Linked DNA regions of Anaeromyxobacter diazotrophicus. The protein of the gene in region 1 interacts with the protein of each later gene in a pairwise test. Links are inferred from orthologs where the notes say so. Each region holds a gene or a part of one and is shown on either strand. Other genes may lie near its edges. The genes, in order: HWY08_RS01260 and def.

The links.
Region 2: the proteins of HWY08_RS01260 (region 1) and def interact in binary tests that used the Escherichia coli proteins (3 or more experiments, as listed by UniProt). The link is inferred for Anaeromyxobacter diazotrophicus from one-to-one orthologs.

Annotation. Positions count from the first base shown.
Region 1 is NZ_BJTG01000001.1:284,473-299,498, reverse strand. What follows is about bases 9,973-12,972. They hold HWY08_RS01260 (aspartate-semialdehyde dehydrogenase), read left to right. Parts: upstream 9,973-10,956; coding sequence 10,957-11,988; downstream 11,989-12,972. Other genes in these bases: HWY08_RS01255 (fibronectin type III domain-containing protein), read left to right, coding at 12,140-12,972; asd (aspartate-semialdehyde dehydrogenase), read left to right, coding at 9,973-10,957. Outside these bases: dxr (1-deoxy-D-xylulose-5-phosphate reductoisomerase), read left to right, coding at 1-762; HWY08_RS01300 (site-2 protease family protein), read left to right, coding at 873-2,549; tRNA (adenosine(37)-N6)-threonylcarbamoyltransferase complex dimerization subunit type 1 TsaB, read left to right, coding at 2,560-3,324; HWY08_RS01290 (site-2 protease family protein), read left to right, coding at 3,342-4,892; HWY08_RS01285 (hypothetical protein), read left to right, coding at 4,962-5,324; HWY08_RS01280 (HNH endonuclease), read right to left, coding at 5,851-7,536; HWY08_RS01275 (glutathione S-transferase family protein), read left to right, coding at 8,185-8,829; HWY08_RS01270 (TIGR01777 family oxidoreductase), read left to right, coding at 8,904-9,803; more of asd, read left to right, coding at 9,872-9,972; more of HWY08_RS01255, read left to right, coding at 12,973-13,021; HWY08_RS01250 (MXAN_2562 family outer membrane beta-barrel protein), read left to right, coding at 13,018-13,746; HWY08_RS01245 (carbon-nitrogen hydrolase family protein), read right to left, coding at 13,754-14,569; HWY08_RS01240 (excisionase family DNA-binding protein), read left to right, coding at 14,641-15,026.
Region 2 is NZ_BJTG01000003.1:543,077-557,848, reverse strand. The notes cover bases 1-2,746. They hold def (peptide deformylase), read left to right. Parts: upstream 1-967; coding sequence 968-1,525; downstream 1,526-2,746. Other genes in these bases: ltaE (low-specificity L-threonine aldolase), read left to right, coding at 2,237-2,746; HWY08_RS08555 (endonuclease III domain-containing protein), read right to left, coding at 1,455-2,183; HWY08_RS08565 (hypothetical protein), read left to right, coding at 21-887. Also shown: more of ltaE, read left to right, coding at 2,747-3,268; HWY08_RS08545 (M23 family metallopeptidase), read left to right, coding at 3,345-4,511; pssA (CDP-diacylglycerol--serine O-phosphatidyltransferase), read left to right, coding at 4,644-5,498; HWY08_RS08535 (phosphatidylglycerophosphatase A family protein), read left to right, coding at 5,504-6,076; HWY08_RS08530 (competence/damage-inducible protein A), read left to right, coding at 6,073-7,311; HWY08_RS08525 (VOC family protein), read left to right, coding at 7,412-7,888; HWY08_RS08520 (hypothetical protein), read left to right, coding at 8,633-9,847; HWY08_RS08515 (DUF1275 family protein), read right to left, coding at 9,881-10,576; HWY08_RS08510 (hypothetical protein), read right to left, coding at 10,594-11,040; HWY08_RS08505 (DUF1285 domain-containing protein), read left to right, coding at 11,112-11,588; HWY08_RS08500 (PD40 domain-containing protein), read left to right, coding at 11,694-14,772. UniProt on the Escherichia coli protein: Removes the formyl group from the N-terminal Met of newly synthesized proteins. Requires at least a dipeptide for an efficient rate of reaction. N-terminal L-methionine is a prerequisite for activity but the enzyme has broad specificity at other positions.

The DNA.
Region 1 (15,026 bases):
GAGCTGCTCATGCGCCGCGCCGCCGAGAAGGGGGTCGCCATCCTCCCGGTCGACTCCGAGCACAGCGCCATCTTCCAGTCGCTGGCCGGGCACCAGCGCCCCCACGTGCGGCGCCTGCTCCTCACCGCCTCGGGCGGCCCGCTCCGCACCGTCCCCGCCGCCGAGCTGGCGGCCGTGACGCCCGCGCGGGCGCTCAAGCACCCCAACTGGTCGATGGGCGCCAAGATCACCATCGACTCCGCCACCCTCATGAACAAGGGGCTGGAGGTGATCGAGGCGCGCTGGCTCTTCGACGTCGACCCGCGCCGGATCGACATCGTGGTGCACCCCGAGTCCATCGTGCACTCGATGGTCGAGTACGTGGACGGCTCGGTCGTGGCGCAGCTCGGCGTCTCCGACATGCGCGGGCCCATCAGCTACGCGCTCGCGTGGCCGGAGCGGATCCCGCTCGAGCTGCCCGCGCTCGATCTGCCGCGGCTGGGCAAGCTCACCTTCGAGGCCCCCGACCCGGCGCGCTTCCCGGCCTTCATGCTCGCCTACCGCGCGCTCGAGCTCGGCGGCACGGCCCCGGCCGCGCTCTCCGGCGCCGACGAGGCCGCGGTGGCCGCCTTCCTCGCCGGGCGTTGCAGCTTCACCCGCATCGCCGAGGTGTGCGCGGAGGTGCTGGAGGCGCTCGCGCCGGAGCCGGTGGGCTCGGTCGAGCAGGCGCTCGCCGCCAGCGACTGGGGCCGGCGCCAGGCCGAGCGGCGTGTGGCGGGGTAGGCCCGAGCACCACAGGCCGGGTGGAAGGGCGTGCAGGCGGCGCCCTCCGCGCGCATGATCAGCAGAGGAGCCGCCCACCTGCCCGTCCGCGGCTCCCCCGTGACCCGAGAATGCCCAGCGACTTCCTCCTCAAGGCCGGCTCCATCGTCCTCCTGCTCGGCGGGCTGATCTTCGTCCACGAGCTGGGCCACTTCGTCGCCGCGAAGCTGCTCGGCGTGAAGGTGCTCCGCTTCTCCATCGGCTTCGGCCCGCGGCTCTTCGGCTTCACGCGCGGCGAGACCGAGTACCGCGTCGCGTCGCTCCCGCTCGGCGGGTACGTCAAGATGGCGGGCGACGACCCCTCCGAGGAGGTGAAGCCGGAGGACCGCGGCCGCGGCTTCCTGGAGCAGCAGCCCTGGCGCCGCTTCGTCATCGCCGCCGCCGGGCCGGGCATGAACCTCGTCTTCCCGGTCCTGGTCTACCTGGCCCTCGGCCTGGCGCAGAACGGGCAGCTCGTGGCGGGCCCTCGCGTCGGGTCGCTCTCGCCCGGCTCTCCGGCCGCCGAGGCGGGGCTCGAGCCGGGGGATCGCATCGTGAGCGTGGCGGCCCCCGGCGAGGCGCCGAAGCCGGTCCGCTACTTCAACGACCTGCGCGACCTCGTGTCGCCGCATCCCGGCGAGCCGCTCACCTTCGAGGTGGAGCGCGACGGCCGCCGGCTGCCGCCGCTCACCCTCACCCCGGCGCGCGAGCGCGAGTCGAACCCCATCGAGACCACCTGGCGCGGGGTCATCGGGGTCACGCCCGCGTACTCCCCGGCGGTGGTGGCGCCGGTGGCGCGCGGCGCGGCCGGGCCGCTCGAGCCCTTCGACCTGGTCGCCTCGGTGAACGGGAAGAAGGTGGCGCACGCGGGCGAGCTGCGGCGCGCGCTGGACGCGGCGCGCTGCGGCCCGGTGGCGCTGGAGGTGCTGCGCGAGCAGGGCGTGTCCGCCCCCGGCGCGACCGTCTCCACCTACCGCCCCGTGGCGCTGGCGGATGTCCCGACCTGCGCCGGCGGCGCGCCCACCTTCGCCGTGGCGGATCCGGGCGTGTCGACGTTCATCGCGGCGGTGGCGCCCGGCGGCCCGGCGGAGCAGGCGGGGCTGCGCCGCGGTGACGCGCTCGCGGCGGTGAACGGCCACCCGGTGCGCTCGTTCCGCGACGTGAACGCCCGCGCCGCGGAGTTCAAGGCCGGCCAGCCGGTCGAGCTCGCGCTGCGCGACGGGCGCAAGGTGACGCTCGTCCCCGGCGAGCGCACCGAGCTCGACGAGATGACGCGCGAGCCGCAGAAGAAGCTCGTCCTCGGGTTCTTCCCCGAGCAGCGCGCGCTGGTGGAGAGCTCGGCGCTCCTGGTCGAGCGCGTCCCGCTCGCCATGGGGCCCCTCGAGGCCGGGCGGGCCGCGCTGGCCGGCGTGCACGAGGCGGTGCGGCTCACCGTCGTCAGCCTGGCGCACATCGTCACCGGGCAGCTCAGCTTCAAGACGGTGGGCGGCCCCATCATGCTCTTCTCCATCGCCTCCAAGGCGGCGGAGGAGGGGCTGCAGAGCTTCCTGTTCACGATGGCGCTCATCAGCGTGAACCTCGGGCTCATGAACCTGCTCCCCATCCCGGTCCTCGACGGCGGCCACCTCGCCACCTGTCTGGTGGAGGGCGTCACGCGCCGCCCGCTCTCGATCCGCGCCCGCGAGATCGCGAACCTGGTCGGGATCATCCTGCTCGTCATGCTCATGATCGCCGTCTTCAAGAACGACATCGTGCGGGTGATGGGGTAAGACGCGCCGGATGTGGGTCGCCGCCCTCGACACCTCCACCCTCGCGCTCTCCTGCGCGCTCTGCGAGCTCGCGGGCGGCGAGGTGCGCCTCGTCGCCGAGCGCACCGAGCACGCGCCGGCCAAGGCCGGGCCGCAGGGCCCCACCGGCGGGCACGGCGGCCGGCTCCCGGGCGTCCTGCAGGACGTGCTCGCGGCGGCCGGGCGGCGGCTCTCCGAGGTCGACGGGTACGCCGTGGGGCTCGGGCCGGGATCGTTCACCGGGCTGCGCATCGGGCTCGCCACCTGGAAGGGCCTCGCCTACGGCCACCACCGCCCGCTCGCCGGCGTCTCCAGCCTGGCGGCGCTGGCGCTGGCGGCCGCGCCGGCGGCGGAGCCGGGCGCGCTGCTCGTGCCGCTCCTCGACGCGAAGAAGGGCGAGCTCTACGCCGGCTTCTACCGGGCGGGCGGCGCCGGCGTGGAGGCGGCCGCGCCCGACGCGGCGCTCCCGCCCGAGGCGCTCGCGGCGCGGCTCGCGGCGCTCGCCGCCGAGGGCGCGCGGCCGGTCGCGTTCGGGCCGGGGCGCGCGGCCTACCCCGAGGCGCTCGCCGCCTTCGCGGCGCCGGAGGGGGCTCCCGCGAGCCCGCCCGCGCTGGCCGTCGCGCGGCTGTGCGCGGCGGAGCTCGCCGCCGGCTACGACCAGGCGAAGCTCTTCGCGCTGGAGCCGCACTACGTCCGCAAGAGCGAGGCCGAGGTGAAGTTCCCGCACGGCCTCGGGCCGGGCGCCGACCGGCCGTAGCGCCGAGCCCCACCCCCATGGAAACCGCCACCTTCCGCCCGCCGCTGCGCCGCCTCGGCGCCCACCTCCTCGCCGGCGGCGCCGCCGGGGCGCTGGTGGGCCTCGCCGCGGAGATCCCGCCGCTCGTGGCGGTCCTCTTCGGCGCGGTGGCGGCCGCCATCGCCCTGACCGCCCGGCACGCCGGGGGGCTGCGGGTCCTGGCGGACGAGCGCGGGCTGCGGGTGGCCGGCGCGGCCGCCGCCCCGACCTCTTCGGCGCGCCAGCCCCCGGCCGCCCCGGGCGCGGTGGAGGCGGCCTGGGGGGAGCTGCGGCTCGGCTTCGGGCTCGCCCAGCGCGCCGACGGCACCGTCCAGCGGTACGCCGTCTTCGCCGACGCGCGCGGGCGCAGCTTCGCCTTCGCGGAGCTGTCCGCGAGCGCCGCGCCCTGCGCGCCGGTGCGGGGCGCGGACGGCGGCAGCGTGCCGGTGGTGGAGCTGCGCGACGCGCCGCTCCTGCTGGCGCTGCTCGTGCAGCGGGTGCCCGCCTGGCAGATCCTGCCCGAGGCGCTGCAGGCCGCGCCGGCGGCGGCCGCGGTGGACCCCGAGGCGCCGGCAGCCGCCGGGCCGGTGCTCCGCCCGCGGCGGGAGGCGCGCCGGGCGCGGATGGGCGTGTGGGCGCTGGCCGCGAAGCTCGGCTCGAAGCTCGCCGCCTCGTTCGGGAAGCTCGCCGCGACCGGCCTCAAGGCGGTGAAGACCGCCAACGTGGGCTGGGCGGCGGCGTCGGTCGCCACCTACTCGCTCCTCTTCTCGTGGAAGTTCGCGCTCGCGCTCATGGTGCAGCTCTTCATCCACGAGTACGGCCACGTGCACGCCATGCGGCGGACCGGCATGCGGGTGCGGGGCATGTACTTCGTGCCGCTCCTCGGCGCCCTGGCGGTGACGGACGACGCGTTCACCTCGCGCCGCCAGCAGGTCTACGTGGCGCTGAACGGCCCGCTGTGGGGCTCCCTGGCGGCGCTCGCGCCGGCCGGGCTGTGGCTGTGGACGCACGATCCGCAGTGGGCCGCCATCGCCGCCTTCTGGGCGCTGGTGAACCTGTTCAACCTGCTCCCGATCGCGCCGCTCGACGGCGGGCGGGCGCTGCAGGCGTTCGCGTACTCGTACTCCTCGGGCCTGGGCGTGGCGCTCTCCGCGCTCGGCCTCGCCGGCGCGGTGGCGCTCGCGAGCGCGGCCGGCTTCTCGCTCATCTGGCTCGTCGCTGTCCTCGGCGCGATGGAGCTCGCCGGCGAGGTGCAGTCGCGCACCGGCGCGCGGGCGCTGCGGCTCCTGCCCGCGCCGGCCCGCTTCGGCGCGCCGCACTGGCTCTACCTGCGCGCCGTCCTCGGCGGCAGCCCGGGCGTGGCGGGCGAGGCGCTGTTCCTGCGCGGCCTCGAGCGGCAGGAGAAGGCCGCCCGCGCCGCGCCGCTCACGGCGGGGCAGCTCGTCCGGTGGGGGCTCACCTACGCCGCCCTCGCCGCTGCCCTCGTCTTGCTCGTCTGGTTCATGCGCCACGTCCCCGGCGCCGACGCGGCGAGCCGGATCCTCGAGTAGCGCGAGCCCAGCCGGGGCAGCGACGTCGGAGCGGTTGCGAGCGCGGCGCCGCTCGGGCATCGTCCCTCCATGACCCCGCGCCTGGCGCTGCTCGCCCTCCTCCTCGCCGCGGGGTGTGCCCACCGCCCCGAGGCCGTCCGGCCGGCGCAAGGCGCCGTCAGCCTCCCGCGCCGGTCCGCCGGCCCCTACCAGCCCGAAGACTGGCAGCTCGCGCCCGGCGCGGTGCTGGGCGAGCGCAACCGCTGCGTGGACCGCGAGCTCACTGCCCGCCGACTGAACGAGTTCGGCGACCCCGAGGGCACGACCTACCCCGGCGGCTCTCCGCTGCTCGGCCTGACCGGCCGCGCCGCCGACCGCTACGAGTACGTCATGCGCCGCCAGCCGGACATCGGGACCGTCTGCTCCCGCGCGCCGGGCGACCCGCAGCGGTAGGACCTCGTCGCGTTCGCGTTCGCGTTCGCGTTCGCGTTCGCGTTCGAGGTCGCGATCGCGTTCGAGGTCGCGGTCTAGGTCGGAGGTCGGAGGTCGAGGTCGAGGTCGAGGTCGAGGTCGCCGGGGGGCCTGCCCCCCTCGCCCCGCGCAGCGGTGAGAGGGCCGCTCGAGCCCGCTCGTGCCTGCGAAACGCTGGCGGGGGTTCCGAGCGGGCGGAGGGGTGGCCCTCCTGCGTCGCTCCGGACGACCTACCGGATAGGTACGGCGGCCGGAGCAGAAACGCGCGAACGCCGGGCAACGCAACGTGCCGCGCCGACACGGCGCACGAGGTCCGTGCGTCGGCGCGGCACCGGCGTTGCTGGCGGCAGTAGGGCGAGCGCGGTCTCACGCAGGTCGACCTCCGCTCCTTCGGAGGGCCACCCCGCCGCCCGCTGGCGGGCGTTGCCGTCCGCAGGTCGGGGTCGCAGTCGAGGTCGAGGTCGCAGTCGCGGTCGAGGTCGGGCCCTGCTCCCCTTGCCCCGCGGACTCACGCCGCCGAAACCTCCACGCCCCCGCCAGACCACTTCGCGGGCTCCGGCCCGCTCCACGCCTTCCCGCCGAGGAACCACCGCAGCGCCTCAGGCGCCCGCCCCACCACGCGCAGGTGGCCGGCGTGGATGCACCGGAGGTGGTGAAAGGCGCAGAGGCCGAGCTGGTTGTCGAGCTCGTCCCCGCCGCCTTGCGAGCGGAAGAGGACGTGGTGGGCGTGCGTCGCGCGGCGGCTGCAGCCGGGGACCTGGCAATGGCCCTCGTCCCGCTCCCGGACCTTCCGCGAGCGGGTCCGGGCGCACTTCCCGCCCTTCCAGGTGTCGAGGAAGTGCTGCGCGAGGACGGCGAGGCAGGTCCCGAGCGGCAGCCGCTTCCCGGTCCGGTCGCGGACGGCCTGCACCGCGGCGGCGAGCACCGCCGCCATCCGGAGCGCCAGCGGGACGGCCAGCTTCCCCTGCGCACGCATCCGCCGCTCGGCCTCGCCCTCGAGCTCGCGCCGGAGCGCGACGCAGGTGAGGCCCTTCGCCCGCGCGGCCCAGCGGGTGATCTCCGGCTCGGGCAGCTTCGAGAGGAGCCGCAGCTTCTCGAACGGCAGCCCCTCGCGCTTCGCCTCCTGGAGCGCCGGCGAGGCCCAGCGCCGCTCCTCGACCTTGGCCCGCTCCTCGATCGAGCGCGCCGCGAGCCCCAGCCGCTCCTCGCAGTACTGGCGGAAGCTCGCGAACCCGAGGAGCCGGTACAGCTGGCTCTTCCGGACCGCGAGGGCGCAGTAGCCGACGAGGTCCTCCCACTCCGCCCGCAGGGCGGCGAGCTCCCGCAGTCGGGCGTCCACCTCCTGGGCGGTGGCGGTCTCGTAGAAGCGGACGTCCGGGGCCGCGATGTCTGGCAGGGCGCGAAGCGCGGCCCAGCGCTCCGTCTCCTCCTCGAGCGCTGCGGCGCGCGTGTCCCCGGTGCGCTCACCGGACGGCCGGACCCAAGCGCCGAGCACGCGCGCCGCGTCCGGGTCTCCCTCGCCCGCGTACTCGCCCGCGAACTCCTGGGCGATCGCCTCGAGCCGCTCGGCGCGCGTCGCGCCCGGCATGAGCTCGCCCGCGAGCGCCAGCGCTTCATCGACCACCTCGCACTCCTCCGGCTCGAGGCGCGCGTCGAGGCGCAGCCACGGCTCCTCCTCGTCGCCCGGCGCCGCGCGCGCCCGGCGGACCTCGGCCTCGAGCGCGCGGACGGTCATCCGCGCCGCGCGCTCCACCCAGGCCGCCTCGTCCTCGCCCACCGCCACCTTCAGCACCGTCTGCGCGGCGCGGAGCTTGACCCGCCCCGCCGTGAGCGCCTCGCGCAGGAGCGGCCGCGTCCGCAGCTCCCGGCCGAGCAGGGCGAGCCCCTCGGCGGCCCGCTTGCCGAGGTCGAGCACCTCCCGCGCGTAGTCGTCGAGGTGGCACGCGAGCTCGGCCAGCCGGTCGCCCCGCCGGAGCGCGTCGAGCCCCTCGGCGATGGCGACGTCGAGCGCGCCCCGCGCCCTGGCCGCCCAGGTGAGCAGCGCCTCGCAGGCGTCGGCCTCCGGCTCGCCGCCGCGGAACCAGGCGTCGAGCTCGCGCCCGGTGAGCGGCGCGGGCTCGACGGCCGGCGGCGCGAAGCGCGTCCTCCAGGCCTCGGAGGGCGAGCACGCAGCGAGGTCGGGTGCCGCGTCCATGGGAGAGATCATCGCACGGAGGTCTGACACGAACAGTCAACCAAACCGCACGCAGAGTAGACCTGATCAGGGCGGTCCCGCGGCCCATCAGCTCCGTCGCCGCCGCATGCCCGCACCCGCGCGCCTTCGCCCCCGTAAGCCGGGCCACGCCTTGTCGCCGCGGACGCGCAGGCACGCCTCGCGCTCGACGCCCCCGCTTCGGCGGCGAACGCCACCGCGGAGCCGCCTGCCCGCCTGCCGCGCCCCCTCTTTGCCCGAAGTCCGCCGACGTCGCGGAGGCAGTCGCTCCATGCTGCGAGGCCGATCGGTGTCGGGCGGCCCCTCTCCCCGGCCCTCTCCCCGCTTCGCGGGGCGAGGGGGAGGGGATAGCGCGGACGCCGGCAGCATGGAGATGAGAGCACCGGGCCGCCGGCATCAGGGGGATGGGATCACCGTGCCACCGGCGTATCAGGGAGAGGAGATCAATGGGCCACCCGCAGCAAGGAGGTGAGAACACCGTGCCGCCCGCCATCTCCTTCCCCACCCATCGTGGAGGAAGCACTCGCTCGATCCCGGAGGTCCACCGGTACCAAGCGGAGCCATCCCGCTGGTGACGCGCCGGCGCGCACGGGTTACATCGTCTCCGCCGTCCACCCGCGAGGAGGCGCCGTGCTCGAGCTCGTCATCGGAAACAAGAACTACTCGTCCTGGTCGATGCGGGCGTGGCTCGCGCTCGAGCTGACGGGCGCGCCGTACCGGGAGATCCTGGTCGCGCTCGATCGTCCCGACACGGCGGAGCGCATCCGCGCCCACTCGCCGGCGGGCCGCGTCCCGGTGCTGCGCGACGGGGAGCTCACGGTCTGGGACTCGCTCGCCATCTGCGAGTACCTGGCGGAGAAGTTCCCCTCGGCGGAGCTGTGGCCGGCGGCGCCGGCCCGGCGGGCGGTGGCGCGGGCGGCGGCGGCCGAGATGCACGCGGGCTTCCAGGCCCTGCGCGCCGGGATGCCGATGAACCTCGGGCTTCACCGGCCGACCCCGCCCTCGGCCGAGGTCGCGGCCGACCTCGCGAGGATCCGCGCCCTCTGGCGCGAGCTGCTCGCCGCGCCGCGCCAGGGCGAGTACCTGTTCGGCCGCTTCGGCATCGCGGACGCGTTCTTCGCCCCGGTGGTCGGGCGCTGCCGCACCTACGGCGTCGCGCTCGACGGGCCGGAGGCCGGCTACGCGGAGGAGGTGTGGCGCCACCCGGCGGTGGCGAAGTGGGTCGCGGGAGCGAGCCAGGAGTCGCAGGCGATCCCGAAGTACGACCTCAAGTGACCGCGGCGCCGCCTCGCCGCGCGGCCCCCCGCCGGGGCCGTCCCCCGGGTCCGCGCACGAGCTAGGAGAGGCGCATGCACGTCTTCCTCACCGGCGCGACCGGTCTCATCGGCCGCGCGCTCGTCCCGGCGCTGCGCGCGGCCGGGCACGAGGTCACGGCGCTGTCGCGCGGCGCCGCGCCGGGGCGGTCGCCTTCGGGCGCCGCCGTGGTGCAGGGCGATCCCACCCGGCCGGGCGCCTGGCAGGACGCGCTCGCGCGCTGCGACGCCTGCGTGCACCTCGCCGGCGAGCCGGTGGCCGCCGGGCGCTGGACCGAGGAGCGCAAGCGCGCCATCCGCGAGAGCCGCCTCGCCTCGACCCGGCTGGTGGCGGAGGTGGTGGCGCGCGGCGGGCCGGCGGTCCTCGTCTCCGGCAGCGCCGTCGGCTACTACGGCTCGCGCGGCGACGAGGAGCTCGACGAGGGCTCGCCGCCGGGCCGCGACTTCCTCGCCGAGGTGTGCGTGGCCTGGGAGGCGGCCGCCGCCCCCGCCGCGGTGCGGGCGCGAGTGGTGCTCCTCCGCACCGGCATCGTCCTCGCCCGCGACGGCGGCGCCCTCCCGCAGCTGCTCCGGCCCTTCCGCTACTTCGCCGGGGGGCACATCGGCGACGGCGCGTTCTGGCAGCCCTGGATCCACCTCGCCGACGAGGTGGGGCTCATCACCTGGGCGCTCGAGCACGGGACCGTGGCCGGGCCGCTCGCCGCCGCCGCGCCCGCGCCGGCCCGCAACCGCGACCTGGCGCACGCCATCGGCGAGGTGCTGCACCGGCCGAGCGTCCTGCCCGTGCCGCGCTCGATGATCGAGCTCGTGCTGGGCGAGCTGGCGGGCGCCGTCACCGCCAGCCAGCGGGTGTTGCCGCGCAAGGCGCTCGCCGGTGGGTACCGGTTCCGCTACCCGGAGCTCCTGCCGGCGCTGCGGGACCTCCTCGCCCGCTAGGGAGGGAAAACGGCCGCGGGCATGTTAAGCTTTCGCCCTTTCCCTCCCGGGCCCGGAGGCCTCACGCGATGGCGAAGAAGCTCAAGGTCGGCGTCCTCGGCGCGACCGGCATGGTCGGTCAGCGGTTCCTCTCCCTGCTCGAGAACCACCCCTGGTACGAGGTGAAGCTCGTCGCGGCGAGCGCCTCCTCGGCTGGCAAGCGCTACGCCGAGGCGGTGCAGGGGCGCTGGGCCATGAAGACCCCGGTGCCGGCCGCCGCCGCCGCGCTCACCGTCCAGAACGCCTCGGACGTCGCGCGCATCGCGGGCGAGGTGGACTTCGTCTTCTGCGCCGTGGACATGTCGAAGGAGGAGACGGCCAAGCTCGAGGAGGACTACGCCCGCGCCGAGACGCCGGTGGTGTCGAACAACTCGGCCCACCGCTGGACCCCCGACGTGCCGATGATGATCCCCGAGATCAACTCGGCGCACGCCGCGGTCCTCGAGGCGCAGCGCCGCCGGCTCGGCACGAAGCGCGGCTTCATCGCGGTGAAGCCGAACTGCTCCATCCAGAGCTACGTCCCCGCCCTGCACCCGCTGCTCGACTACGGCCCGAAGCAGGTGGCGGTCTGCACCTACCAGGCGATCTCGGGCGCCGGGAAGACCTTCGAGACCTGGCCGGAGATGGTCGACAACGTCATCCCCTTCATCAAGGGCGAGGAGGAGAAGAGCGAGAAGGAGCCGCTCAAGATCTGGGGCCAGCTCCGGGACGGCCAGATCGTGAACGCCGCCGCGCCGGTCATCAGCGCCCAGTGCATCCGGGTCCCGGTCTCCGACGGCCACCTGGCGGCGGTGTTCGCACGGTTCGAGCGCAAGCCGGGCAAGGACGAGATCCTCGCCCGCTGGCGCGAGTACCAGGGGAAGCCCCAGCAGCTCGGCCTCCCCAGCGCGCCGAAGCCCTTCCTCACCTACTTCGAGGACGACGCGCGCCCGCAGACGCGCCTCGACCGCGACGCGGGGAGCGGGCAGGGCATCACCATCGGCCGGCTCCGCCCCGACGCCGTCTTCGACTGGCGGTTCGTCTGCCTGTCGCACAACACCGTCCGCGGCGCCGCCGGCGGCGCCGTCCTCACCGCCGAGCTCCTGTCGGCGGAGGGCTTCATCCAGGCCAAGTGATGACCATCCGACCGCTGCACCTCGCCGTCCTCGGCGCCACCGGCGCCGTGGGCAGGGCCCTCGTGCAGGCGCTGGAGGAGAGCGACCTTCCTGTCGCCTCGCTGGCGCTCCTCGCCAGCGAGCACTCCGCCGGCGCCGAGCTCGACTTCCGCGACGACGTCCTCCGCGCCGCCGCGGTGGGGCCGGGCGCCTTCGCCGGGAAGGACCTCGCCTTCTTCGCCGCCGGCGCCGCGACCTCACGGGCGCACCTCGAGGCCGCGCGCGCGGCCGGGTGCGCGGTGGTCGACCTCACCCCCGCCTTCCGCGGCGACGCCGAGGTGCCGCTCGTCCTGCCGCCGCTCAACGCCGACGCGCTCGCCGGCTTCGCGCGGCGCGGGGTGGTGGCGGTGCCCGGCCCGGCCTCGGCGCAGCTCGCGCTGGCGCTGGCGCCGCTGCACCGCGCCGCCGGGGTGGAGCGCGCGAGCAGCGTGGTCCTGGAGGCGGTCTCGGGGGCGGGGCAGAAGGGCGTCTCCGAGCTCGAGGCCGAGCTGCGCGCCATGCTCTCCTTCCAGGAGCCGCCCCCGCCCACCGCGCTCCCGCACCGCGCCGCCTTCAACGTGGTGCCGCAGGTGGGCCCGTTCGGCGACGACGGCGCGAGCGAGGAGGAGCGGGCGGTCGCCGCCGACGTGCGGCGGCTGCTCGGGTCTTCCCTCCGCGTCGGGGTCACCGCCGTGCGCGTCCCGGTGTTCTACGGGCACGTCCAGCTCGTCTCGGTGAAGCTCCGCCGCGCGCTCGGCGCGGCCGCGGCGCGCGAGCTCTTCCGGCAGGCGCCGGGCGTGAAGCTCGTCGACGCGCCGCAGGAGGGCGTCTACCCGATGCCCATGCTGGCGGTGAACGACGACGCGGTGCTGGTCGGGCGCGTGCGCGACGACCCGACCCAGGAGCACGGGCTCGACCTCGTGCTGTGCGGCGACAACCTGCGGCAGGGGGGCGCCTCGACCGCGATCGAGCTCGCGAAGCTCCTCGCCGAGAAGCACCTGAAGCTCGGCTGACAATTTGGCAGCGCCCCGGGGGTCGCGCCCGGGCGCTTGCCAAAAAGTCGGCGGGCTCCCGCTCGAGCCGCCCGCGCCTCCGGAAAAACTCCAGTCGCGGCGCGGGTCCCTTCCTTGCGCGGGTGGCCTCCCCGTTGCAGGATGGCCGCGCATGACGCGACGCCTCTCCGTCCTCGCCTGCCTCGCGTGCGCTCCCGCGCTGGCCGCCGCTCAGGTCGTTGTGTCCGAATCGACCGGATCCGGCACCGTCTACATCAACTCGGGCGAGTGCAACAACGCGCCCGCCGACACGCTCTCGCTGCAGTGGTCGGTGACTACGACCGCCGCCAGCTACGACCTCTACGTCTCGGACACCGCCGGCTGCCCCATCCCCAGCACCAACACCAACACCAACGCGCACACGAACTCCTTCGTCACCGGCGTCGCGTCCTCGAGCTACACCGGGATCACCGCGGCCACGCTCCTCAGCAAGGTGCCGATCCAGTGCACGTCGACCACGAACTCGGTGGCGTACATCTGCGTGTTCGCGGCGGGCACCAACGCCAACAGCGGGAGCCCGCTCGCCACCGGCAGCGTGCAGCTCGACCTGGCGTCGCCCGCGAAGCCGAACCTCCTCAGCCTGACCCCCGGGGACGGCTCGCTCAACGCCAACTGGGACCTCGGGACCGGCAGCGCCGCCGCCGGCACGATCGGCTCGGCCAACAGCTTCCGCGTCCACTACGCCCCCGCGGACGGCTCGGCGGCGCAGCAGTACCGCGAGTTCACGGGCGCCAGCACGAGGAGCGGCCGCGTCACCGGGCTCACGAACAACGTGCCGTACACGGTGACCGTCACGGCCCTGACCATCGGCGGCAACGAGAGCCTGCCGTCCGATCCGATAACCGGCTCGCCCATCCCGGTCGACGACTTCTGGCGCCTTTACCAGAACGCCGGCGGCCGCGAGCAGGGCGGCTGCGCCAGCGGCGCCGCGGGCCTCGCCGCGTTGGTGGCGCTCGCCCCGCTCGTCCTGCGCCGCAAGAGGAGGCGCCCGTGATCCGCGCCCTCGCCGCCGCGCTGGCGCTCGCCGCCGCGCTCCCCGCCGCCGCGCAGTTCTCGGGCGGCGGGCCCTCGCCGCGCTACGGCTCGTTCCAGATGAGCCTCGAGACCTACCGGCCCAACATCGACTCGGAGTTCGGCGGGGGCCCTGGTCCCTACGAGCGCGCCTTCGGCGGCAAGCGGAACCTCATGTTCCGCTTCGACGTCGCCTACTCGCTCCTCGTGAGCTACGGCACGCTCGACGTCGGGCTCGGCGCCGGCTACTGGGAGAAGTACGGCCACGGCTTCGCCCAGGACACGGGCGCGCGGGTCTCCGACCCCACCGCGCTCAAGGTCTACCCGACGCGCCTCTCGCTCACCTACCGCTTCGACGTGCTCTCGAACCAGTACCGCTGGTTCCCGCTCGCGCCTTACGCGCGGGTCGCGCTCGACCGGTACTGGTGGTGGGTGAACAACGGCGCCGGCGGCACCGCCAACGCGAGCGGCAAGTCCGGCTCCGGCGCCACCAACGGCTACTCGGTGACCGGCGGCGTCGCCCTCGACCTCGGCGCCATCGACACCATGCTGGCGCGCGAGATGGACCGCGACACCGGCATCAACCACACCTACTTCTTCGTCGAGCTCTCGAAGAGCTACGTGAAGGACTTCGGCTCGTCGAAGAGCTGGAACCTCTCCGACGACCGCAAGGTGAGCTTCGCGGGCGGGCTCCTGTTCGCGTTCTGACGCCGGGCTACAGCCGCCGGTGCTTCAGGGACGGGAGCTCCCGCCGCACCTGCTCCAGCCGCTCGCGCCGCACCGGCGCCACGCAGACGCCCTCGCCCTCGCCCGGGCAGCGCGCCAGCACCACGCCCCACGGGTCCACCACCATCGCGTTCCCGAACGTCACCCGGTTCGCCGAGTGGCGCCCGGCCTGCGCCGGCGCGAGCACGTAGGCCAGGTTCTCGACCGCGCGCGCCCGCAGCAGGATCTCCCAGTGATCCTTGCCGGTGAAGAGCGTGAACGCCGCCGGCACGCACAGGATCTCGGCGCCCAGGGCGGAGAGCTGCCGGTACAGCTCCGGGAAGCGCAGGTCGTAGCAGACGGTGAGCCCGATCCGGCCCAGCGAGGAGGGCGCCAGCACCGCCCGGTCGCCCGCCACCACCGTCTCGGACTCGGCGTAGCGCGCGCCGTCGGGGATGGCGACGTCGAAGAGGTGGATCTTGCGGTAGGCCGCCACGATGGCGCCGTCGTCGGCGATGAGCGCGCTCGTGTTGGCGGTCTTGCCCGGCGCCTCGACCCGCTCGGCGATGGACCCGGCGAGGACGTGGACGCCGCGCCGGCGCGCCAGCTCCCGCAGCGCCGAGAGGGTAGGCCCCTCCAGCGTCTCGGCGCCGGCGATGCGCTCCTCGTCCCGCCCCATGAAGGAGAAGTTCTCGGGGAGGCCCACCAGCTTGGCCCCCAGATCGGCCGCCTCGTTCACCAGGCGGAGCGCGGTGGCGAGGTTTCTCGCCCGGTCGGCGGTCGAGGTCATCTGCACCGCCCCGACGAGGAAGTTCGAGAGCGCCATCCGGTTCCTCTACCACGGCCCCCCCTCGTCGCGCCCCCGTCCGCGAGGCGGCGCGCTAAGCTCTCCCTCCCATGCGCGGCTTCTACACCACCCACGAGGCGGCCCGGCTGCTCGGGGTGTCCTTGCCGACGGTGGTGAACTGGATCAAGGCGCGGCGGCTCAAGGCCCACCGCACGCCGGGTGGCCACCGCCGCATCGCGCGCGAGGACCTGGCGGCGTTCATGGTGCGGCACGGCATGCCGCTGCCGGAGGAGCTCACCGGCGCGGCGCCGAGCCGCCGCAAGGCGCTGGTGCTGGGCGAGCCCGGGCCCGTGCGCGAGGGCCTCGCGCGCCAGCTCGCGGAGGGGGGCTACGCGGTCGAGCAGGCCTCGCCCGGGTTCGCCGCCGGGGCCGCGGCGGCGCGGTTCCAGCCGGACCTGGTGGTGGTCGCGGAGGGCCCGTCCGACGGGGCGGAGGC
Region 2 (14,772 bases), on another replicon or contig:
CGTGTGGCACAATCGGCGCCGTGCCGCGGATCCTGCTCGTCGACGACGACCTCGCCGAGATCGCGGCCGTGAAGCGCGCGCTGGCCGGCGCGGGGCACCAGACGGTGCTCGCGACCAACGCGAGCGACGCGCTGGCCGCCGTGGCCGGCGGCGCGGCGGACGCGGCGCTCGTCGCGCCCGAGTGCGACGGCGGCGAGGGGGCGGCGGTCCTGCGCGCGATGGCGGCGCGGGGGACGCCGGCGGCGGCGCTGCCGCGGCCGCTCGACGCGAGGGCCGCGGTGGAGGTCGCGAGCGCGCTCGCGGCGAGCCCGCGGCGGCCCCGCGCGCCGGCCCCGTCCCCTTCGGCCGCTGGGACGAGGGAACCGCCCTCGACGAGCGGGAGCGGGAGCCCGACCGCGACCGCGACCAGGACCGCGGCCCCGAGCCCTGCCCCGACCGCGAATCGCCCCCCCGCCTTCGACACCTCGAGCTCGGCCAGCGCCGAGGCGGTGGAGCTGCGGCAGGCCGAGCGCGAGCTGTGGTGGAAGCAGGAGCAGCGGTCGCTCGTCGCGGCGGCCACCCCGGCGGCACCCGCTCCCTCCTCTCCACCGCCCGCCGCGCCGCCGCGCCGCCGGCCGCTCGACCGCGGGTGGGTGGAGGAGATGCTCCGCCAGGCGGAGCAGGCGGACTACTTCGACCTCGTCGGGCTGCCGCCGGACTGCAGCCGGGAGGACGTGCTGCAGGCGGCCGGCCGGCTGCTCGAGGAGCTGGCGCCCGAGCGCGTCCCCCCCTCCGACGCCATCCTGCTCGACAAGGTGGAGGAGATCCGGCGCGTCCTGGCCGAGGCGCGCGACGTGCTCGCGGACGACCCGCTGCGCGAGGCCTACCGGCGCGCGCTGGGGCGGTAGCGGCCGGAGCCGCAGGAGGGCTGTCGCCCAGCCTCCGCGTGTGGCGAAGGCCCGCCGATTTTGTTAGACAGAATCACTCCATGATTCGCGAAATCATCATCTGGCCCGATCCCGTCCTGAAGCAGGTCGCGAAGCCGGTGGACGGCGTGGACGACACCATCCGCCGCCTCCTCGACGACATGGCCGAGACCATGTACGCCGCCGACGGCGTCGGCCTGGCCGCGCCCCAGATCGCGGTCGGGAAGCGCTGCATCGTCATCGACGCCTCGCCCCGGCAGGAGGGGCAGAAGCTCATCCACCTCGTGAACCCCCAGATCGTGAAGACGGAGGGGGTCACCACCTACAACGAGGGCTGCCTCTCCATCCCCGGCGAGGCCGAGGAGGTGGAGCGGGCCGCCAAGGTGTGGGTGCGGGCGCTCGACTACGCCGGCAAGCCCTACGAGCTCGAGTGCGAGGGGCTGCTCGCCATCGCCGTGCAGCACGAGCACGACCACCTCGAGGGGACGCTCTTCGTCGACCACCTGTCGAGCCTCAAGCGCGAGCTCATCCGCCGGCGCATGAAGAAGCTCAAGCAGGAGCGCGCCGCCGAGCAGGCCGACCAGATCCGCTCGGCCTCGCGCCACGAGAGCGCGCTGTAGCGACCCCCACCTTCGGGCACAGATCCGCGAGCACGCAGCGCTCGCACGCGGGGCTCCGCGCCCTGCAGGTGCGGCGGCCGTGCCAGACGAAGAGCTGGTGGGCGCGCCCCCAGCGCTCGCGCGGGAGGAGCAGCGTCAGCCGGTCCTCCACCTTCCCCGGGTCCCGCTCCCGCGTGAAGCCGAGCCGCCGCGCCACCCGGCCGACGTGGGTGTCGACCGGGAACGCCTCGCCGGCGCCGAGGTGCACGAGCACCACCCCCGCCGTCTTGCGGCCGACGCCCGGCAGCGCCTCCAGCGCGGCGCGGTCGCGCGGCACGCGCCCGCCGTGCGAAGCCTGGAGGGCGCGCATCGCGCCGACGATCGCCTTCGCCTTGGCGCGAAAGAGGCCCAGCGTGCGGATGAAGGGCCACAGCGCCTCGGGCTCGACCCGCGCGTAGGCGGCGGCGTCCGGGAAGCGCGCGAAGAGCGCCGGCGAGACGAGGTTCACGCGGGCGTCGGTGCTCTGCGCCGACAGGATGACCGAGACGAGGAGCTGGAGGTCGTCCTGGAACTCGAGCGCGATGCGCGCCTCGGGCATGGCCCGCTCCAGCCGGTCCACCACCTCGCCCGCCCGCGCGCGCTCGCGCTCGGGCGGCCGCCGCGCCGCTCGCCTCGTCATCGCGGGGCGCATGCTAGCATCCGCGGCCCGTCCGCTCTCGCCCTGGAGGCGCCATGCGCCCGATCGACCTGCGCTCCGACACCGTCACCCGCCCCACCCCCGGCATGCGCGAGGCCATGGCCCGCGCCGAGGTGGGCGACGACGTCTACGGCGAGGACCCCACCGTCCGCCGGCTGGAGGAGCGGGTGGCGGAGCTCTTCGGCAAGGAGGCCGCCCTCCTCGTCGCGAGCGGCACCATGGCGAACCAGGTGGCGCTGGGCGTGCTGGCGCGCGGCGGCGACGAGGTCATCTGCGAGGCGGGCGCGCACTGCTTCGCGTTCGAGGGCGGCGCCCTCTCGGCGCTGTGGGGCATCCAGGCGCGCACGCTCGCCGGCGAGCGCGGCGTGCTCGACCCGGCCGCGGTCGAGGCCGCCATCCGGCCGGACGACCCGCACTACCCGCGCACGCGGGCGGTCGCCATCGAGAACACCCACAACCGCGGCGGGGGCAAGGTGTGGCCGCTCCAGGCGGTGCGGGCGGTGGGCGAGGTCGCGGCGCGGCGCGGGCTCGCGCTCTACATGGACGGCGCGCGGCTCATGAACGCGGTGGTGGCGAGCGGCACGCCCGCCCGCGACTACGCCGCGCCCGCCACCCTGGCCTCGCTCTGCCTGTCGAAGGGGCTGGGCGCGCCGGTCGGCTCGGTGCTGGCCGGCCCGCGCGACCTCGTCCAGGAGGCGCGGCGGCTGCGCAAGCGGCTCGGCGGCGGCATGCGGCAGGCCGGCATCCTCGCCGCGGCGGGGCTGTACGCGCTCGACCACCACGTCGCGCGGCTCGCCGAGGACCACGCGAACGCCGCCCGGCTCGGGGCGCTGCTGTCGCAGCTGCCGGGCGCACGGCTCCAGTTCCCGGTCGAGACGAACCTCCTCTTCGTGGCCTTCGACGGGCGGCGCGCGGCCGAGCTCGCGCCGCGGCTCCGCGAGGCGGGCGTGCTGTGCAACCCGGAGGGCTCCCGGCCCGACCTGCTGCGGTTCGTCACGCACCTCGACGTCGGCGCCTCCGACATCGAGGAGGCCGCGCGCAGGATCGCCGCCGCTGTCGGAGCGTGACCCACGGCGGCGCGTCCCACGGGCAGGGGGGCCGCGGAGATCGGTCGACGCTGCGTGCTAGGCTTCGAGCGGTCGGATGCGCCGCGCCCTCCCCACGCTCCTGCTGCTCGCGGCCTGCGCGACCGCGCCGGCGAAGCTGGCCTGGGACGCGACCGAAGGAGGCGAGCCCTACGGGCCGACCGCGCGGCTGAAAGCGATCCGCGGCGCGAGCCTGATCGCGACCGGCCAGGCGATCGCGAACCCGACCTCGACCTCGACCTCGACCTCGACCGCGACCGCGACCGCGAGTTTCGCCGCGACCGCGAGCTCGACCGCCACCGCGACGGCGGGTCCGACCGCGACGCTGGCAGCGGCGCCGTCCCTGACGGCCGCGGGCCCAGGGTTCAGCGACGAGCAGCTCCTGGCGGTGGATCCGGACGAGCCGCCGCTGCCGCCGGTCGCGAACCCGGCGCCGGAGCGGACCGCGGCCGAGCCGCCGGCGGGCCCTCCCATCGACGCGGCGCTGCTGCGCTTCGCGGCGGACGCGCGCGCCCGCCGGTCGGAGCTGCCGCGGGCCGCGGCCTTCCCGCCCGCGGTCGCCGCCGCCTGGGACGACCTGGCGCTCGAGGTCGAGCGGTACCTCGCCCGGCCCATGCCGCAGACCCCGCTCGCCGAGCTGGTGCGGGCGCGGGTGGCGCTCGAGGCCGAGCTCGACTTCGACCGGCGCCGCTTCGGCGCGCCCTCGCCCGAGCTCTCGGCGCACCTGCGCGCGCAGCTCGCGCGGCTTGGCCAGCGCGCCGAGGCGGCGCGCGCGCTCGGGCAGTCGCTCTTCGCGGTGACGCGCCCGCCGGTGCTGCGCTGGCCCATCGCCGACGCGGGCCTCTCCTCCGGCTTCGGCCCGCGGCTGCACCCGATCGACCACATCCGGCGCATGCACTGGGGCATCGACCTCGCCTCGGCCACCGGCCGGGTGGTGTCCTCGGCGGCGCGCGGCTTCGTCGTCCGGGCCGGCTTCACGCCGGGGTACGGGCTCGCGGTCGAGGTCCGCCACGACGGCGAGCTGACGAGCCGCTACGGCCACCTCTCGCGCCTGCTGTGCGGGGCGGGCGACCGGCTGGACGCAGGGCAGCCCATCGGGCTCGTGGGGGCGACCGGCCGCGCGACCGGCCCGCACCTCCACTTCGAGGTGTGGCGGGGCGGCCGGGCGGAGGACCCGCTGGCCCTGCTCGGCGCGCGGATGAGCGGCAGCGCCGGCGGTCTGTGATCGCTCTCCCGGGCGGCGCGCCCGGCGCCCATGTAGGACATGGTCACCCAGCTCGCGCCGGGGCCGATGCCCCTCGACAAAGCGGGGCGCGCATGACAGCCTCCGCTCGCGACGACCTGGGATGGTCACGACATGCAGATCAACTTGCGCAAAGCCATGTTCGTGCTGCCGAATCTGTTCACGTGCAGCTCGATCTTCCTCGGCTTCTACGCGATGACGCTGTGCGCCGGAGAGGCCTCTCCGGCGCAGCTCAACCAGGCCGCCCTCGCCATCTTCTTCGCCATCTTCTTCGACGCCTTCGACGGGCGCGTGGCGCGGATGACGAAGACCCAGTCCGAGTTCGGCGTCGAGCTCGACAGCCTGGCCGACGTGGTCTCGTTCGGCGCGGCCCCGGCCCTCCTCGTCTACAAGTGGGCGCTCGCGCCGCTCGGCTTCGCCGGCTTCTTCCTCTCGTTCGCCTTCGCCACCTGCGGCGCCCTGCGGCTCGCCCGCTTCAACGTCCTCGCCCACCGCGGCGAGAAGGGGAGCTCGCGGTTCTTCGTCGGGCTCCCCATCCCGCTCGCCGCGGGCACCCTCGTCTCGATCGTCATCGCCCACTACCGCGCCTACGGCTCCATCGGCGACACCGCCACCCGCGTCTTCATCGCCGGGGTGGTCGGGCTGCTGTCGTTCCTCATGGTGTCGACCGTCCGGTACCGCACGTTCAAGGACGTCCACCTCTCGCGCAAGAGCCTGGCCGTCTTCGCGCTCATGTGCGCGGGCGGGCTCGCGGTCGGCATCGCCACCCGCGCCTCCTTCGTGATGGTCGTCTACATGGGCGCGTACATCGTCATGGGCCTCGCCGAGTGGATCATCTCGCGCGGCCGGCCCGAGCCGGCCGTGGCGGCGCTGCCGCCAGCGGTGCGGGCGCAGCTCGAGGCCGATCCGGCGCTCGAGCCGGACGACGACGACGTGGAGGCGAAGGACGAGGGCGACGAGTACATTTGAGAACCTTGCCCGACCTCGCCCCCACCCCCGCAGCGCCGCCGCGGCCTCAGCTGAAGAAGGGAACCCCCGACGGCCCGCCTGGCCCGTGGGTGCTGCTCGCCGCCTGGGGCCCCTGCGGCTACGTCCCGCTCGCCCCCGGCACGGCCGGCACGCTCGGCGCCATCCCGCTGTTCTGGGCGCTGCGCGGCCTGCCGCTCGGGCTCTACCTCCTCACCACCGTCGCGCTCACCGCGCTCGCCTCGTACGCGGCGGCCATCGCCGGGCGTTACTGGAAGGTGGTCGACGCCTCGCCCATCGTGATCGACGAGGTGGTGGGCTACCTCGTCACCCTGGCGCTCTTCCCGCGGTCCTGGCAGTGGGCGCTGGCGGGCTTCGTCCTGTTCCGGATCTTCGACGTGGTGAAGCCGTGGCCGGCGCGCTACTTCGACCGGCAGGTGAAGAACGGCTTCGGGGTGGTGATGGACGACGTCTTCGCGGGGGTGTGGGCCCTCGCGGTCCTGCTCGCCGCGCGCCTGGTCCTGCAGGCGGCGTTCGGATGCGGCGGCGGGGCCTTCTACTGCGCGGAGCTCGCGCGGTGAGCCTCCACGTCGAGATCCTCTCCACCGGGGACGAGCTCCTCACCGGGCAGATCGTCGACACGAACAGCGCCTGGCTCATGGACCGGCTGTGGGACCTCGGCGTGATGGTCCGGCGCAAGACGCTCGTCGGCGACGACCGCCAGGACCTCGCCGCCGCCCTGGCGGAGACGACGGCCCGCGCCGAGGTGGTCGTGATGAGCGGCGGGCTCGGGCCCACCGAGGACGACCTCACCGCGGAGTGCGTGGCGGCGGCGATGGGCGTGCCGCTCGAGCTGGACGAGGCCTCGCTGGCGGCGATCCGCGCCCGCTTCGAGAAGCTCGGGCGCACCATGACGCCCAACAACGCCAAGCAGGCGCGCTTCCCGCGCGGCGCCACCATCCTGCCCAACCAGCTCGGGACCGCGCCGGGCTTCCGGGTCGCGCTCGGACGCGCGGAGCTCTTCTGCCTGCCCGGCGTGCCGGTCGAGTACCGCGGCCTGTGCGACGAGGCGGTGCTGCCCCGCCTGGCGGCGAGGGCGGGCGCGGTGCCGGCGGCGCGCCTGGTGAAGCTCATCGGCGTCCCCGAGTCGCACGCCGACCAGGCGATGCGGCCGGTGATGGACGCCCCCGAGCACCGCGGCGTCCGCTTCGGCTACCGCGCTCACTGGCCCGAGATCCACGTGAAGTGGAGCGTGCCCGGGCCGGACGCCGAGGCGCACGCCGAGCGCATCCTGGGCGAGGTGCGCCGGATCTTCGGCGACGCCATCTTCGCCGAGGGCAAGGACGACCTGGCGCCGGTGGTGGTGGCGCGCCTGGCGGCCCGGGGCGAGACGCTGGCGCTCGCGGAGAGCTGCACCGGCGGCCTCGTGGCCGAGCTGGTGACGAGCGTCCCCGGCGCGTCCGACGTCTTCCCGCTGGGCGTGGTGACGTACGCCAACGCGGCGAAGACGGCGCTCCTGGGCGTCGGCGCCGACCTGCTCGCCGCGCACGGCGCCGTCTCCGAGCCGGTGGCGCGGGCCATGGCCGAGGGGGCGCGCGACCGGGCCGGCACCACCTGGGCGGCCGCCCTCACCGGCATCGCCGGGCCGGGCGGCGGCACGCCCGAGAAGCCGGTCGGCACCGTCCACCTGGCCATCGCCGGCCCGACCGGCACCCAGACCTGGGCGCGGCGCTTCCCGGGCGATCGCGACCGCGTCCGCAAGACGAGCGCCTACGACGTGCTGAACCAGCTCCGGCTGCTGCTGCGCGACCGGTGAGGCGCCGCGCCTCCGCGCGGCCGTGAGCGGACGTTGACGCCCACCCGGGCTTCGATCCGCGCCGGGCGCCGCGCTAACGGTGCTCGCCGGAGGTCACCTCATGGCGAACCCGAACCCCGTCCCGCAGGGCATGCACACCGTCACCCCGAGCTTGACCATCCAGGGCTGCGCGGCGGCGCTCGACTTCTACAAGCGCGCGCTCGGCGCCGAGGAGGTCATGCGCATGCCGTCGCCGGACGGGAAGAGCGTCTGGCACGCGGAGCTCCGCGTGGGCGACTCGATGATCTTCGCGGGCGACGAGATGCCGGGCGGCCCCTTCCGCGCGCCGTCGGCCGCGCACCCCTCGCCGGCGAGCCTGTGGCTCTACGTGCCCGACTGCGACGCCGCCTTCCGCCGCGCGGTGGACGCCGGCGCCAAGGCCGTCATGCCCCCGGAGGACATGTTCTGGGGCGACCGGGTGTCGATGGTGCTCGACCCGTACGGCTACGGCTGGCACTTCGCCACGCACGTGAAGGACCTCTCGCCCGAGGAGATGCGGAACGGCGCCGAGGAGTTCGCGAAGCGCATGAAGAGGTGACGCGAGGGTACGGCCTCCTCTCCTTGAAGAGCTGACCACCGGAGCGGCCCCCTCTCCCTGCCCTCTCCCCCGCGGGGGAGAGAGAACCCGCACCTGGAGTACGGACCGCGGCGGGGGACGAGCCCCCGCCCTACAGCCCGGGGGGGACCCCGGCGGATCGGCCCGGGGCGACCTCGGGAGAGCCCATGTCCGCGTCCGCATCGAACCGAGGTCTCGACTCGACCGTGGCGCAGGCGTGCCCGCCGCAGCTTCAGGCGCCGCGGCCTGCGTGCCGCGCCACGCTCGAGCCAATTCCCTGCACGCGGAGCACGTCTTCGGGAGGGAGCACATGGATCAGTTCCGGAAGGAACGCGGACCGGAGTGCTCCATCAACTCCGCCAGCGGAAGCACTTTAGGGGCGTGCGGCGAAGCTGCGCACAACGCCGGCTCGACGCTGACGCAGCGACCGCGCGGTACCGGATCGTGAGCCGATCTTGCGGACGGCGCCGCGGACGTGGGGGCGGCGCCTGGCCGGCGGCGCTCGCCGGACGGTGCCCTGCCTCGTCGAGGCGACGACCGCAGGACGGCCACGCACCTCTCGGCTGGGGGGCGCGCCGAGGGAGAACTTGTGGCCAATCACGAGCGCGCAGCGGGAAGAGGCCGGGCGCGAGGGACCGCTCGCATCCGCCCGGAGCTCCGCAGGTGTGGCCCACCTCTCCCGGCGCCGCTCGACACCTCGCGCGCGGCGTGCTTCAACCAGCGGCGATGGCGTTCCTGCGCGCGCACCGGCTCGAGCTGGGACTCTTCGCGGGCAGCCTGCTCGTCCTGGGGCTCTTCTCGCTCGGCCACCACCGGCCGTCGCACGCGCCGCACTTCATGTACCAGGCCGACGCCTGGCTGCACGGGCAGCTGCAGCTCCGCCTCGCGCCGCCGGACCTGAACGACTGGGCTCGGGAGCGCGGCCGCTGGTACGTCTCCTTCCCGCCCGGGCCGGCGCTCCTCATGCTGCCGCTGGTCGCGCTGTGGGGGGTGGCGCTCGACGACGTCACCTTCACGCTCCTGTTCGCGGCGCTGAACGTCCCGCTCTTCTTCCTCGTGCTGGAGCGGCTGCGCCGGGCGGGGGACAGTGCGCGCACCCGGCGGGAGGACGCCGCGCTGGCGCTCCTGTTCGCCTTCGGCACGGTCGCCTTCTCCTGCTCCATCCGCGGCGAGGTGTGGTTCACGGCCGAGGTGCTGGGCGTCACCGCCACCTACCTGTACCTGCTCGCCGCGCACCGCGCCGCGCACCCGCTCCTGGCGGGGATCGCCTGGAGCTTCGGCGCGATCACGCGCACGCCGCTCGTCTTCACGGTCGCCTTCTTCGCCGCGGAGGTGCTGGCCGGCGGCGGGCCCCTCGGCCAGGCGCTCCGGCGCGGCGCCACCTGGCGCGACCCCGCCCGCTGGCGGAAGGCGGCGCTGTTCGCGGCCGGCGCCGCGCCGCTCCTCCTCTTCGCCGCCTGGGCCAACTGGGAGCGGTTCGGCTCGCCGCTCGACTTCGGACACGCCCACCTCTGGAACAACCGCGTCAACGCGGACATCCGGCGCTGGGGCCTCTTCTCGCTGCACTACCTGCCGAAGCAGCTCCACGCGGCGTTCACGCGGCTGCCGCGGCTGGAGGGCGGGCGGCTCGGCTACCACCCCGACGGCATGTCGCTCCTCCTCACCACCCCGCTGTTCCTCCTCTTGTGGCCGCGCGCGCGGGCGCGCCTGACGCCGGCGCTGGCGTTCGCGGCCGCGGCGGCCGCGCTGCCGGGCCTCCTCTACCAGAACACCGGGTACGTGCAGTTCGGGTACCGCTTCAGCCTCGACTACACGCCCTACCTGTTCCTGCTGCTCGCGGTGGGAGGCCGGCCCATGGGGCGCGCGTTCTGGGCGCTCGGGCTGTTCGGGGTGGCGGTGAACACCTGGGGCGCGCTCGCCTTCGCGGGCGGGGTCAGCTGATCCCGGGCGCCCGGGACGCGGCGCGGCGCCGGCTCATCCCTCCGGCGCGCGAGGCCCCGCGGCGCGCCAGCGCCGGAGCTCGGCCAGGACCGCGCTCCCGAGCCCGGCCAGCGGGAGGAGGACGCCGGCGGCCCCCCAGCGCGCGGCCGCGGCGCCGCTGGCGACGGCACCCGCGAGGTAGGCCAACCACACCCCGAGCAGCTCGGACGCGCGCGCGAGCGCGGCGGCGCGCTCGCCGCCCCTCCGCCGGGCCGCCGCGACGAGCGCCTCGGCGAGCTCGGTCATGGTGCCGGTGATGTACGTGCGGACGCGCCGCCCGCCGACCTTGGGCATGACCGCGTTCTGGCACCCCATGGCGAGCGCCGCCGGCGCGGCCAGCGCGTAGAAGCGCGCCCCCTCCGCCCCGCCCAGGCCGGTCCAGGCGCCCAGGAGCGCCGCCAGCAGCGCGCCGCAGAGCGCGAACACCACCGGCCGCGCCGGCAGGCCGCGGCGCTCGCAGGCGTCGCGCGCGACCGCCCCGGCGGCGACCCCGGCCACGAAGGCGGCGATGGCGAAGGCGGGGTGGGCCGCGGCGGCGAGCTGGGCCCGACCCAGCGCGGCGCCGAGGTGGACCGTGTTCCCGGTGATGTGCGCGGTGAAGACGCCGAGGAGCAGGTAGCCGAGGCCGTCCACCGCCCCGGCCACCCCGGAGAGCAGCAGGCCCTCGCGCCGGGTGGGCTCGTCGCCCATGGGCCCTCCCTTCGCGCTCAGCGCGGCGCGCAGAACAGCTCGAGGAAGCGGTCCCAGCTCACGCGCGGCGCGCCCTCCGCCAGGAGCGTCCGGTAGAGCGCCTCGGCCGAGGCGAGGAGCGCGTCGTCGGCGAGGGGCGCGTAGCGCTCCGCGAGCCCGGCGTTCGAGAGCGTGCGCTCGACCAGGCTCTTCACGTTGCGCGAACGGCCCGCGAGCGCGCCTTGGCGATCGAGGAGCCACCCCACGAGCTTCCCGATGTCCTCGCGGACGGTGGTCCGCCCGTGCGCGCCCCCCGCCACCAGGAGCGCGTTCACCGCGTCCGGGTCGGCGTCGCGCACGAGGAGCCAGGTGAGCGACTCCTCCGGCGCGAGCCCGGCGGCCTCGAGGACGCGCCGGCAGCGGGCGGCGTCCTCCGGGGAGGGACAGCGGATGCGGACCACCGGCTCCGTGCGCGCGCTCGTCACCCGCCCCTTCTATCCGCCCCGCACCCGCGCCCGCAACGGCCCGCCGGTGCCGGGGCGGTTAGGATGCGGGCATGGCGGCGCACGACGAGGCGGCGCTGGAGCTCCTCCGGGAGCAGAGCGGCCTCTCCATCGACCTCGACGGGCGGCTCTGCCACCGCGGCGAGCCCATCACCCACGCCCGGACGCTCGAGGTGCTGTGGCGCTCCCTCAGGCGCCGGCCCGACGGCCGGTACCTGGTGCAGGTGGGGCGCGAGAGCGGCTACGTCCGGATCGAGGACGCGCCGTACGCGGTCCGCGGCGTGGCGCTCGAGGGTGGCGCGGCGCGGCTGCACCTCTCCGATGGCACCGTCGAGCCGCTCGACCCGGCGACCCTCTCCGTCGACGCCGCCGGGGTCCTCCACTGCCAGGTGAAGGGCGGCCACCGCGCCCGGTTCACGCGCACCGCGCAGGTCGACCTGGGGCTGGCGCTCGAGGAGGACCCGCGCGCGCCGGGCCGCTTCCTGCTCCGGCTCGGGGGGCGGGAGTACCTCGTCGCCGCCGAGGCGTGAGCCCGCGCGTTCCCGGCCGGGCCGCCGCCTGGTCGGGGTATGCTTGCGGCCAGCCCATTGCCCGCTCAGCCGCTGCCGCCTACGTTCTCCTCTCTGCGAGTCCCCATGCCCAGGCTGCTCGCCGCGCTCTGGCTCGCCGCTGCACCGCTCGCCGCCGCCGCCCAGGGCCTCGAGCTGGGGCGCCCGGACGTCGGCGAGGCGCTGCGGCGGATGGACCGGCTCCACGAGCAGGCCGCCCGGACCGGGCTCGCCGCGCCGGGCCCGCTCCAGCAGACGTTCGTCCTGCCGGAGCGCCCGGGGCAGAACCAGGTCTCCTGGTACGAGTTCGACTGGCAACACCTCGACGTGCCGTCGCCCACCGGCGGCGAGGGCGGCATCCGGCTCTACTACTACCGGCGCGAGCGCGCGGTGGCCGAGCGGGCGCTGCCGGTCATCCGCAACGCGTACCTGCGGCTCGTCGATCAGTTCCACTACACGCCGACGAAGCAGATCCCGTACATCCTCTACGCCTCGCAGCGCGAGTTCCAGGCCACCAACGTCTTCCAGGTGTCCGAGTCGGTGCTGGGCGTCACCTCGCCGCGCGACCTCAAGATGTCGCTCCCGTACTTCGGGAACCACGAGCTCTTCCGCGAGGTCTCGACGCACGAGCTCGTCCACCAGTTCACCATCCAGAAGCTGCTCGACCTGGCCGGGGCCGAGGACGCGAGCTCGCCCATCGACGCGCTCCCGCTCTGGTTCATCGAGGGCCTCGCCGAGTACTACGCGAAGGGGGGCCTCGACCCGGAGACCGACCTCTACCTGCGCGACCTCGTCTGGAACCCCGATCCCGAGCGGCACTACCAGGTCGTCGCCTTCGCCGAGGACCGCTACCGCGGCTACATCCCGACCTACAAGCTGGGCCAGGCGCGGGTCGCGTTCGTCGCCGAGGTCTATGGGCCGGAGAAGATCCAGGCGTACCTCGAGAGCGCGGTCATGCTCGGCAGCGCGCCCGGCGAGCACGGCTTCGGGGCGCTCACCCAGCGCGTCCTCAACGAGCCGCTGGAGCAGGTGGACACGCGCTGGCGGGCGTGGCTCAAGCGCCGCTACTACCCCGCCTACGCCGGGCGTCAAGACCTGGCGCAGCTGCGCGAGCTCTCGGAGCTCCCGGCGGAGCCGGAGGCGGCGCAGGTCTCGCCGGACGGCCAGCTCGTCTTCTTCCGCGGCATCGACCGCGAAGCGGGCCGGGCGCGGCTCTACCTCATGGACGCGCGCTGGCCGCGCGGCGCGGTGCGGGTGGCCTCCGACAACCAGCCCGGGGTCGAGTCGCTCCACCCCATCGAGCACTCGGTCATGGCGGTGGCCGAGGGCGTCCTCGCCTTCTCGGCGCAGGCCGGCGCGGGCGACGTGCTCTACGTGCAGCGCTTCCGGCACGTGCCGCCGCGGGGCGGAAAGCCGCCGGAGCTCGCCCTGGGCGAGCGGCGCCGGCTCGACCTCCGCCACCCGAGCGGCCGCCGCTTCATCGAGATCTCCGACCCGACCTTCTCCCCCGACGCGCGGCTCATCGCCTTCGCGGGCATGACCGACGCCGGGCAGCAGGACGTCTACGTGGTGCCGGTGGAGGGCGGCGCGGTGCGCCAGCTCACCGACGACCCGTACGCCGAGCGCGACCTGGCCTGGGGCGCGGACGGCCTCTACGCCTCGTCGGACGCGACCGACCACGGCCGCTTCAACCTGTTCCGCCTCGACCCGGCCACGGGCGCGCGGACCCGGCTCACGACCGGCGCGTGGGACGATCGGGCGCCCCGGCCGCAGGCCGACGGCTCGGTGCTCTTCTCGAGCGACGCGGCGGGCAAGCCCGACCTCTACGTGCTCCGCGGCGAGGAGGTGCGGCGGCTCACCGACTTCGCGACCGGGCTCACCTCCCCGGCGGTGGCGCCGCAGGCGCGCGGCGTCTGGGCCTCGACCTTCTACCGGGGCCGCTTCCGGCTGGTGGAGGTCCCGCGCGTCACCTGGCTGGACGAGCCGCCGCTCCACCTGGCCGCGGCCGGGCCGCCCCTGGCCATCCCGCAGGACGAGTTCCCGCCGGCGGTGCCGAGCTACGACCCGTACGCGCTCGGCAACTGGAAGCCGGAGGCGGGCTACATCTACGGCGGCGGCGCCTCCAACGCGGTGGCGGGCAGCGCCGCCCTGCTCTTCTCGGACGTGCTCCGCGATCACGTCGGGTACCTGCAGCTCTCGGTGCTCGGCTCCTTCGAGTACACGCAGGCGCTGGCGCTCTTCGAGAGCCGCGCCGGGCGGACGGCCTGGGTGCTGGGCGCGTTCCACTTCGTGCAGGAGCAGCTCGACCTCGTGAACCCCGACCTCGCGTTCCTGCAGCGCGACTTCGGCGTGCTCGGCTCGCTCCGGTTCCCCATCGACCGGTTCCGCCGCTGGGAGGCGGAGCTGTCGGTGGGCGGCGTGCAGCGCTACTGCCTCACCACCCTCACCAACTCGCTCATCTCCTGCGGCGGCGTCGATCCGACCCTGCCCGGCGTCGCCGGCTGGCGGCAGCGCAACGGCGGCACCCAGCTCGAGCTCGGCCCCACCTTCCGCTACGGCTACGACACCGTGCGCTACGACCCGACCGCGGGGCCGCTGGCCGGGAACGCGCTCCTGCTCGAGGTCGGCGGCCAGTACCTCCCGTGGCTGCGCGCGGTGAGCGGGTTCGCGCGCGGCGACGCGACGACCTACTTCCAGATCTCCGGCCGCGCGAAGTTCTTCCTGCGCGCGGCCGCCGGCACGAGCTTCGCGCCGGACGACCCGGGCCGCACCTGGGCGCGCACCTGGTGGCTCACCGCCGCCGACAACCTGCGCGGCTACTACTGGAACGACCTCGCCTACCTCATCGGCCGCAACTACTGGGTCGCGAACGCCGAGCTGCAGCTCCCGCTCGACCCCGTGCTGCGCCTCGCCATCTTCGACTCGCTCTTCGGGGTGGCCGCGCTCGACTTCGGCGGCGTGTTCAACGACTGGAGCACGCGCGCCGGCTGCGACATCCAGCGGGACCGCTGCCCCGACGGCAACCAGGTGCGGCCGAGCGACCTCGGCGCCTGGGACGTGCGCACGCTCACCGGCGTGCTCGGCGTGAACATGCTGTTCGGCCCGCTCCTCCTGCGCGTGCACTTCGGTCACCCCTTCGACATCAAGGGCGTCCGGACCCCGGCGC